DNA from 2 places in the Aeribacillus sp. FSL k6-2211 genome. Region 1 is predicted to be linked to the other one. Evidence: a T-box and tRNA genes for the amino acid it is inferred to sense, from the RefSeq annotation. Region 1 holds a T-box; the other holds one or more tRNA genes.

Evidence for each region. The T-box of region 1 lies ahead of glyQ (glycine--tRNA ligase subunit alpha). A T-box ahead of a tRNA ligase gene usually reads a tRNA of that ligase, here a tRNA-Gly.
Region 2: it encodes a tRNA-Gly, which carries the amino acid that the T-box ahead of glyQ (glycine--tRNA ligase subunit alpha) is inferred to sense. The anticodon was not compared.

Annotation. Positions count from the first base shown of each region.
Region 1 is NZ_CP150190.1:2,767,956-2,772,389, reverse strand. Features, by position in the region: gene era (GTPase Era) at 1-273, shown strand, start outside; gene NSU19_RS13385 (YqzL family protein) at 386-526, shown strand; gene recO (DNA repair protein RecO) at 557-1,309, shown strand; T-box leader at 1,425-1,598, shown strand; gene glyQ (glycine--tRNA ligase subunit alpha) at 1,668-2,558, shown strand; gene glyS (glycine--tRNA ligase subunit beta) at 2,551-4,434, shown strand, end outside.
Region 2 is NZ_CP150190.1:3,177,255-3,181,688, reverse strand. Features, by position in the region: tRNA gene NSU19_RS15350 (tRNA-Gly) at 1,662-1,735, shown strand; gene NSU19_RS15345 (phenylalanine--tRNA ligase beta subunit-related protein) at 1,855-2,520, opposite strand; gene queG (tRNA epoxyqueuosine(34) reductase QueG) at 2,603-3,736, shown strand; gene NSU19_RS15335 (amidase domain-containing protein) at 3,777-4,434, shown strand, end outside.

The sequences.
Region 1 (4,434 bases):
TCTGTCGCAGTTGTTGTTGATTCTATTGAAAAAAGAGAAAACCATGCAGTATATATAGCTGCAACAATTGTTGTGGAACGCAACTCTCAAAAAGGTATTATCATTGGGAAGCAAGGAAGAATGTTGAAAGAAATTGGGAAAAGGGCAAGGGTTGACATTGAAAACTTGCTCGGATCAAAAGTCTTTTTAGAGCTGTGGGTCAAAGTGCAAAAAGATTGGAGAAATCGCCTGTCGCAATTGCGAGATTTTGGATTTAGGGAAGACGAATATTAATTGACTTGAAGGAAGTTAGAAATATTTTCAAAACATGAAAATGAGTCAAAAAGGCTATGATAACAATGAATTGGATATAGCTTAGGAACAACGACAGAAAGGTGGGGACAATATGTTAGATTTTACCTGGAAAGTATTCACGTTTACAGGTAATATTGACACATATCTCCTTTTTAAAGAGCTTGAAAAGGAGCGCACGAAAGATTGTCAAATGAAGGAAGAAGAGCGGACTGAGGTTGATCTCCCTGTTTAGTAGTGCTGTATCCAATAGGATGGTGGAGAAATGCTTGTAAAGACGGAAGGAATTGTCATTCGTACAACGGAATATGGTGAGACCAATAAAGTTGTTACAATATATACAAGGGAGTTTGGGAAAGTTGGTGTAATGGCACGGGGCGCAAATAAACCGAACAGCCGCCTCGCAGCTGTTACCCAACTTTTTACGTATGGAAATTTTTTGTATCATCAATCTTCTGGATTGGGCAATTTAAGCCAAGGAGAAATCATTTCCGCTTTTAGAGAGATTAAGGAAAATATTTTTTTGACTGCATATGCTTCATATATTGTAGAGCTCCTTGATAAAGGAACAGATGAAAAAGACAGAAACCCTTTTTTGTTTGAGCTCTTATTTCAAACACTTCATCTGCTGAATGAAGAAAAGGATGCGGAAATTTTGACCAATATATTTGAAATAAAGATGCTCAACGTTCTCGGTTTATATCCCGAATTAAACAAATGTGCAGTAAGCGGCGAAACAAACGGACCGTTTCATTTTTCATTAAAAGAAAACGGATTGATTTGCAGCCGCTGTTTTGAAAAAGATCCTTACAGGCTCAATATTTCTCAGAAGACAGTGAAGCTGTTGCGGCTGTTTTATTCTATTGACTTAAACCGCATTGGTCAAATATCCGTCTCCGCTGAGACAAAAAAAGAACTGAGATTTGTTCTTGATCAATATTATCAGGAATATGCAGGTTTATCGCTGAAATCGAAAAAATTTTTAAATCAGCTTGACAGTTTAAAAGAAATGTTGTAAACCATATACATGGATGTGAAACCTTTCAAATGAAGGATTTATCCCCCTCATGCTGTTAGAAAAAGCGATTTAATGTCATGTAATGAGCGGAAATGATACGTGTCAAATTGAATAATAAAATGCGATGAAGGAAAAGAGTACCTGCAATCTTCATAGAAAGCGACCTTAGGATGGTGCGAGCTAAGGTATGAGGATGCAGGGAACGGCGTTCCAGAGCAATAACGGTTTACGAGAGGCTGAAACGTTTTTCAGCAAATAGGGTGGAACCGCGGGTCATCCCGTCCCTATGCAACTTTGTTGCATTAGGGACGGTTTTTATTTTGTTCGAACATAACTTAATTGTGGAGGTGCATGATGAATGAACATTCAAGAAATGATTTTGACGCTGCAAAAGCATTGGGCCGATCATGGATGTATTTTGATGCAGGCATATGATGTAGAAAAAGGTGCCGGAACCATGAGCCCATACACATTTCTTCGCTCCATCGGGCCAGAACCGTGGAATGTTGCTTACGTGGAGCCGTCAAGAAGACCTGCTGACGGAAGGTATGGGGAAAATCCGAACCGCCTTTATCAACACCATCAATTCCAAGTCATTATGAAGCCGTCTCCGAAAAACATACAAGAAATTTATTTAGATTCATTAAAGGCTCTTGGAATTGATCCGCTTGAACATGACATCCGCTTTGTGGAAGATAACTGGGAAAATCCTTCTCTCGGCTGCGCAGGGCTTGGCTGGGAAGTTTGGCTTGACGGAATGGAAATTACTCAATTCACGTATTTTCAGCAGGTCGGAGGACTGGAATGCAAACCGATTTCTGTTGAAATAACTTATGGAATTGAGCGTTTGGCGTCTTATATTCAAGAAAAAGAAAATGTATTTGACCTTGAATGGACAAACGGATTTACATATCGGGACATTTTTTATCAGCCTGAATATGAGCATTCCAAGTATACGTTCGAAACATCCGATACAAACATGCTATTTGAACTGTTTAATACGTATGAAAAAGAAGCGCACAGACAGATGGAATTAGGTCTCGTTCATCCAGCGTACGACTACGTTTTAAAATGCTCGCACACATTTAATTTGCTTGACGCAAAAGGAGCTATTTCTGTTACAGAACGAACCGGATATATTGGCAGAGTGAGAAAGCTGGCAAGAAAAGTTGCCAAAACGTTTTATGAAGAACGGGAAAAACTCGGTTTTCCAATGCTGAAAAACAAGGGGGCCGAAAATCATGAATAAACGGGATTTACTTATCGAAATCGGGCTTGAAGAAATGCCTGCCGGCGTCATCCTGTCTTCGATTGATCAGCTGGCTGACAAAGTAGGAGCTTGGCTGGATGAACATCGCATTTCTTACGCCAAAATAAAAAAATATTCAACTCCTAGACGTCTTGCCGTCCTTGTAGAGGATGTAAATGAAAAACAGGAAGATTTGCTTGGCGAAGCAAAAGGACCGGCAAAAAAGATTGCGGTTGATGAGAATGGAAATTGGACAAAAGCAGCGTTAGGCTTTGCACGGAGCCAAGGAGCTTCCACAAACGACATATCCTTTAAAGAAGTAAACGGTGTTGAGTACGCTTTTGTTCAAACATTTCAAAAAGGGAAAGAAACGAAAGAACTGCTCCCAGGGTTAGAAGAGATTATTCAAACCATCCATTTTCCGAAAAATATGCGTTGGGGAAATTGGAATCTTCGCTATATCCGTCCGATCCAATGGTTAGTTGTCTTATTTGGACAAGACATCATTCCGTTTTCCATTACCGATGTTCCGACAGGAAATGTTACGTATGGCCATCGCTTTTTAGGGACGAAAGCGGAAATTTCCACTCCACGCGATTATGAAAATACTTTGTTGAACCAGTTTGTTGTCGCCGATTATGAAAAACGAAAACAAATGATCATTCAACAGCTGGAGGAACTGGAAAGAAAGGAAAACTGGATCATCCCTGTTGATGAAGATTTGCTCGAGGAAGTTACAAACTTGGTGGAATATCCGACCGCCCTGTACGGTTCATTCGAAGACCAGTTTTTAACATTGCCTGAAGAAGTGTTAGTGACGACGATGAAGGAGCATCAGCGATATTTTCCTGTCAAAAATAAAGATGGAAAGCTGCTTCCGTTTTTTGTTACCGTAAAAAACGGGAATGATCAAAACATTGAAACGATTGCCAAGGGGAATGAAAAGGTCCTTCGGGCAAGACTTTCCGATGCAAATTTCTTCTACGAAGAAGACAAAAAGCTTGCCATCGATACCGCACTGGAGAAGCTTGAAAAAATTGTTTTTCATGAAGAACTGGGCTCCATCGGTGACAAGGTTCGCCGAATTGTAAAATTATCAGAAAAGCTTAGCGAAAAGCTTGAATGCTCCAATGAGGAGAAAGCTTATATTAAACGGACTGCTTCCATTTGCAAATTTGACATTGTTACGCAAATGGTTTATGAATTTCCTGAGCTTCAAGGAATTATGGGAGAAAAATACGCTCTTTTAAAGGGTGAACAGGAAGAGGTTGCAAAAGGAATAAATGAGCATTATATGCCGCGGCATGCTTCCGACAAGACGCCTGAAACGTTGAGCGGAGCCATTGTAGGGCTTGCGGACAAGCTGGATACAATTGCAGGATTTTTTTCGATCGGTTTGATTCCAACTGGCTCACAAGATCCGTATGCATTAAGAAGACAGGCAAGCGGCATTGTTCAAATTCTTCGAGCCAAACAATGGCGTCTTGAATTGGAGGAATTGTTCGACCTTGCTATAAATGTATATGGTTTAGAAAATAAAGACAATTTGAGAAAAGAATTGCTGTCGTTCTTCCAAATGAGAGTCAAATTTGCGCTTCATGAAGAAAATGTCCGCCATGATATAATTGAATCGGTATTACAATCCAATTACCATGAAGTTAATGCATATTTTGAGCGGGCTGCCGTTCTGTCAGAAGAAAGCCAAAAGGGTGACTTTAAAGAAGTAATTGAATCGCTGTCTCGTGTTGTCAACATCTCGTCTAAGGGCCAAGAGGGCAATATTAAAGAAGAGCTGTTCGAGAAGGAAGAAGAAAAAACATTGTATCAAGCGTATTTACGGCTTGAAGAAAATTTTGTAAAATTGCAAAAAGAGGGT
Region 2 (4,434 bases), 410 kb from region 1:
TTCTGCCGAAGGTGATACAGAGTAAATGAAGCAGATGGATGGAAGGAAAGATTACACTCTTACCCGGGGAGGTCTGGCTGGCACGCCAAGTAACCTTGGTAACCTATCTAGTGATAGATAGCTGAACAGTCAGAAGTCAGCAGAGGTCATAGTATTAGTTGGTCTAGAACAACTAAGAAGGACCGAACAATTAAGAGAGAATAGCCCTTGGCATTCAGTGAGTCATGATGAACACAGAAAACGTAGTACCTCACTTGAGGGAGGAAGCGGTGAATCCCGTGGGAGATCTCTTGGAGGGTGGAGTGACCACTGGCATAAAGAGAACAGCTATTCACGGAAGTTATAAAGACTTGCGTCAATTATCTTAATTGAACCGCCGTATACGGAACCGTACGTACGGTGGTGTGAGAGGACGGGAGTTAATCGCTCCCTCCTACTCGATTCTTTTAACGATTCATCAGCTGAATTTTTAGAAGAGCAAGTTGTTTATAGTAATATAAAAAAGGCAGATTTTTGATCCACCGGATAAGTGTATATTTATCTTTGAAAAAATTCTTGACAGCTCTGAAATGGGCAAGGTATGGGAGCTGTAGTCACGAAAGTGCTATAGAAAGTTAAAAGATATGGGATAAGTGCGCTCATCACATTTTTTCAATGAATCAAAATGGTGTAGTTTTTGAGGTATAGTTATCATTTGGTCTTAACTTTACTCTGATTTTATAGGAATCTTCTCAGCTCTTAGTATTTTATGTTGGTTGATAAATTTAGTTTGCGAAGGAATGACTGAGGGGTTCAATCTAACTGTTATCTAAGCTTGCCATGATTTCGGAGTTTACATTTAAACGCCGGACATTTACCACCAGCTTTGTAAATATATGAACGAAATAAGAAAAACTTGTTGATTTAATGCTTTTTTCAGTGGTATAGGGTGTTAAATGGACAGCTTGGTATCTATTTTGTTCACAATTTCGACAAAAACATAAAAAAATGTCGTTTTTTTTACATTTTTCCGTTGCACCGTCATTTTCGCTTTGCTATAATAAAACCCGTCATTGCATTACGGCTACCACGAGCGATGCTTCGATGAATAAGCATCGAGTTGCCTCGACGCATCTCCTTCTTCGAATAAGCTGGAAGAGGAAGAGGCATGGCAAGTGCGTGTTTTTCGTCTTGATAGAAAAGAAATAATGTATGCGGGTGTAGTTTAGTGGTAAAACCTCAGCCACGAGCGATGCTTCAATGAATAAGCATCGAGTTGCCTCGACGCATTTACTTCTTCGAATAAGCTGGAAGAGGAAGAGGCATGGCAAGTGCGTGTTTTTCGTCTTGATAGAAAAGAAATAATGTATGCGGGTGTAGTTTAGTGGTAAAACCTCAGCCACGAGCGATGCTTCAATGAATAAGCATCGAGTTGCCTCGACGCATTTACTTCTTCGAATAAGCTGGAAGAGGAAGAGGCATGGCAAGTGCGTGTTTTTCGTCTTGATAGAAAAGAAATAATGTATGCGGGTGTAGTTTAGTGGTAAAACCTCAGCCACGAGCGATGCTTCAATGAATAAGCATCGAGTTGCCTCGACGCATCTCCTTCTTCGAATAAGCTGGAAGAGGAAGAGGCATGGCAAGTGCGTGTTTTTCGTCTTGATAGAAAAGAAATAATGTATGCGGGTGTAGTTTAGTGGTAAAACCTCAGCCTTCCAAGCTGATGTCGTGGGTTCGATTCCCATCACCCGCTCCATACATATCATTCATCAACGCAGTGTTTCGTTTTTATAAGCAAACGAAGCATTGCGTTTTTTCATTATAGAAATTTTGTATATGGCTGCCATGCCATTAAAAGAAAGAAAAGGGAGAGGCTTAAGCGAAAATTTGTTGGCGAGCATCTCCACTGTGAATTTGAACAAACATGTTTGCCATCGCTTCAAGTAATTTTTTTGCTTCTTCTGTCCGCATCGATGGCTTTAAATAAACGATATGTAAAGCGCTTGTTGTCGAAAGCTGTACTGCTGTTCGCTTAGAATCAACATAGGGGCTTCCGAAAGGTCCGTTTGCATCACAGGTTACTAGTTTATTTTCCAAATTCACTTGGCGGCCGTTGATGGCATCATATGAATCGCCATTTTTACCGATTTTTAACGTAATAGGTCCTTTTATTTTGTTTCGGTCGTAGATGCCTAACGGAATTTCATATTTCAAGGAGAAAAAATTATTTAAGTCAACGGCTGAATGGATAGACTGTAAGTATTGCTGTTTTTGAACGCGGCGAAAAAGAGCCTCATTGGATGGGCGGTATCGATTAGGATCAGTGCCAACACGCTTAAAGACTTCCCGCCATTCTCGAATGCCGTCTAATTCAGCTGCATTTTTATTTTCTAGATCGAAAAAAATAGATTCTTGAAAGAAACGAAGTCTCCCTTTTAACATTTGGGGGGATTCGGATACTTGAATATGATCATACTCAATTAAGCCTATTTTAAAGTGAGGAATTCGTTGTTTGACCTCTTCAGCAATAAAAAATTCCATTGATTTCCCTCCTATTTTCAGCCATTTTATCTTAACATAGTTTATATATTTTTTGAAATAAAAATAAAGGGGGTGGAGCGGTGTGGATTTCGCAGTTCTCAAACAAGAAATTATTGAATACAGCAAGCAAATTGGAATCGATAAAATCGGTTTTGCGAGTGCTGATGTTTTTGAAACATTGAAGGAGCGGCTAATTGTACAGCAGCAGTTAGGATATCAGTCAGGATTCGAGGAGCCTGATATCGAAAAGCGGACAAATCCTGAGCTGCTCCTTCCAAAAGCAAAATCGATTATCTCTATAGCGTTGGCATATCCTTCAAAAATGAAAAATGCTCCCAGAAGTACAAAAAAAGAGCGGCGCGGTTTATTTTGCAGGGCTTCATGGGGGACAGACTATCACGTGATTCTAAAAGATCGGTTGAAAAAGCTGGAAAGCTTTATTTTAGAAAAAGTGGACGGAGCACAGGTTAAATCGATGGTCGATACGGGGGAGCTGTCGGATCGGGCCGTAGCAGAGCGAGCCGGTATCGGATGGAGCGGAAAAAACTGCATGATTATTACACCGGAATTCGGCTCTTATGTATATTTGGGCGAAATGATTACAAATATTCCTTTTCCTCCCGACAGCCCCATTGAAGACCGATGCGGATCCTGCAACATATGTGTCGATTCATGTCCGACTGGTGCGCTCGTACAAGGCGGGCAGCTCGATTCAAAGAAATGTATTGCTTTTTTAACGCAAACAAAAGGGTTTCTGCCTGATGAATATCGTGGGAAAATCGGAAACAGGCTTTACGGCTGTGACACTTGTCAGCTTGTTTGTCCGGAAAATAAAGGAAAGGATTTCCATATCCATTCTGAAATGGAACCGGATCCTGAAATTGCAAAGCCAAAATTAAAGCCGCTTCTTCATATTTCAAACCGCGAGTTTAAAGAAAAATTCGGCCATATAGCTGGTTCATGGAGAGGAAAAAAACCGATTCAGCGAAATGCGATCATCGCTTTAGCCCATTATAAAGATAGAACGGCTTTGCCTGACTTAATTAAACTGATGCACGAAGATTCAAGACCGATTATTCGGGGAACCGCCGCATGGGCGATTGGAAGGATAGGAGATCAATCAGTGCTTTTTGAATTGGAAAAAGCTCTGGAAAAAGAACAAGATGAAGAAGTAAAGAATGAAATTGTCAAAGGAATTGAAATGTTGAAAGCATGATTTTAATTGTCACCATCATACGTATATAGAAGAAACGAAAATGGTGGTGACAAATGTGGACGTACAGGCTGTTTATCGAAAAATAAATGAAAAGCTGCAATTTTTAGTGAACAAATCTGTCAATCACAATCGGCAGCAATCTTCAGAGCTTGAATGGTGTGAAAAGAAAAAAGAGCTGGCAGCAAAACGAAAAGCGGAAATAGTGAAAGCGACTTGTCTCATAAAATGGCCGAAACAGATCGAAGATGAGGCAACCGTTGTAGATTATTTATGTGATTACAGGCTTCTTTATAAGCAGGGTGATTTTTTATATATAGAAGAAATTGGGGAAGAGCGGGTAGCGAAGTTTTCCAATAAAGGTCATTTAATATCTGATGAAGTTAAACTAAAAGACTGTTTTCATAAAGATGAAGAGGATGATTGGACAAACGAAAAATGGCAAGAAAAAGATGAACGGGTTTCTTTTCAATATGATCGGTTGAAAAGCGTCCAATATGCGGAACGGTGGTGGAACAGCAGAAATCCGAATTATCCTTATTTTGACGTAAATTGTACAAATTATGTTTCCCAATGTTTACGTGCCGGTGATGCGCCGATGAGAGGCTACCCGAACCGGTCATCAGGATGGTGGCTTGCGAATAATAATTGGAGCTACAGCTGGTCTGTAGCTCATGCGCTGATGCTGTATTTGTCCACAT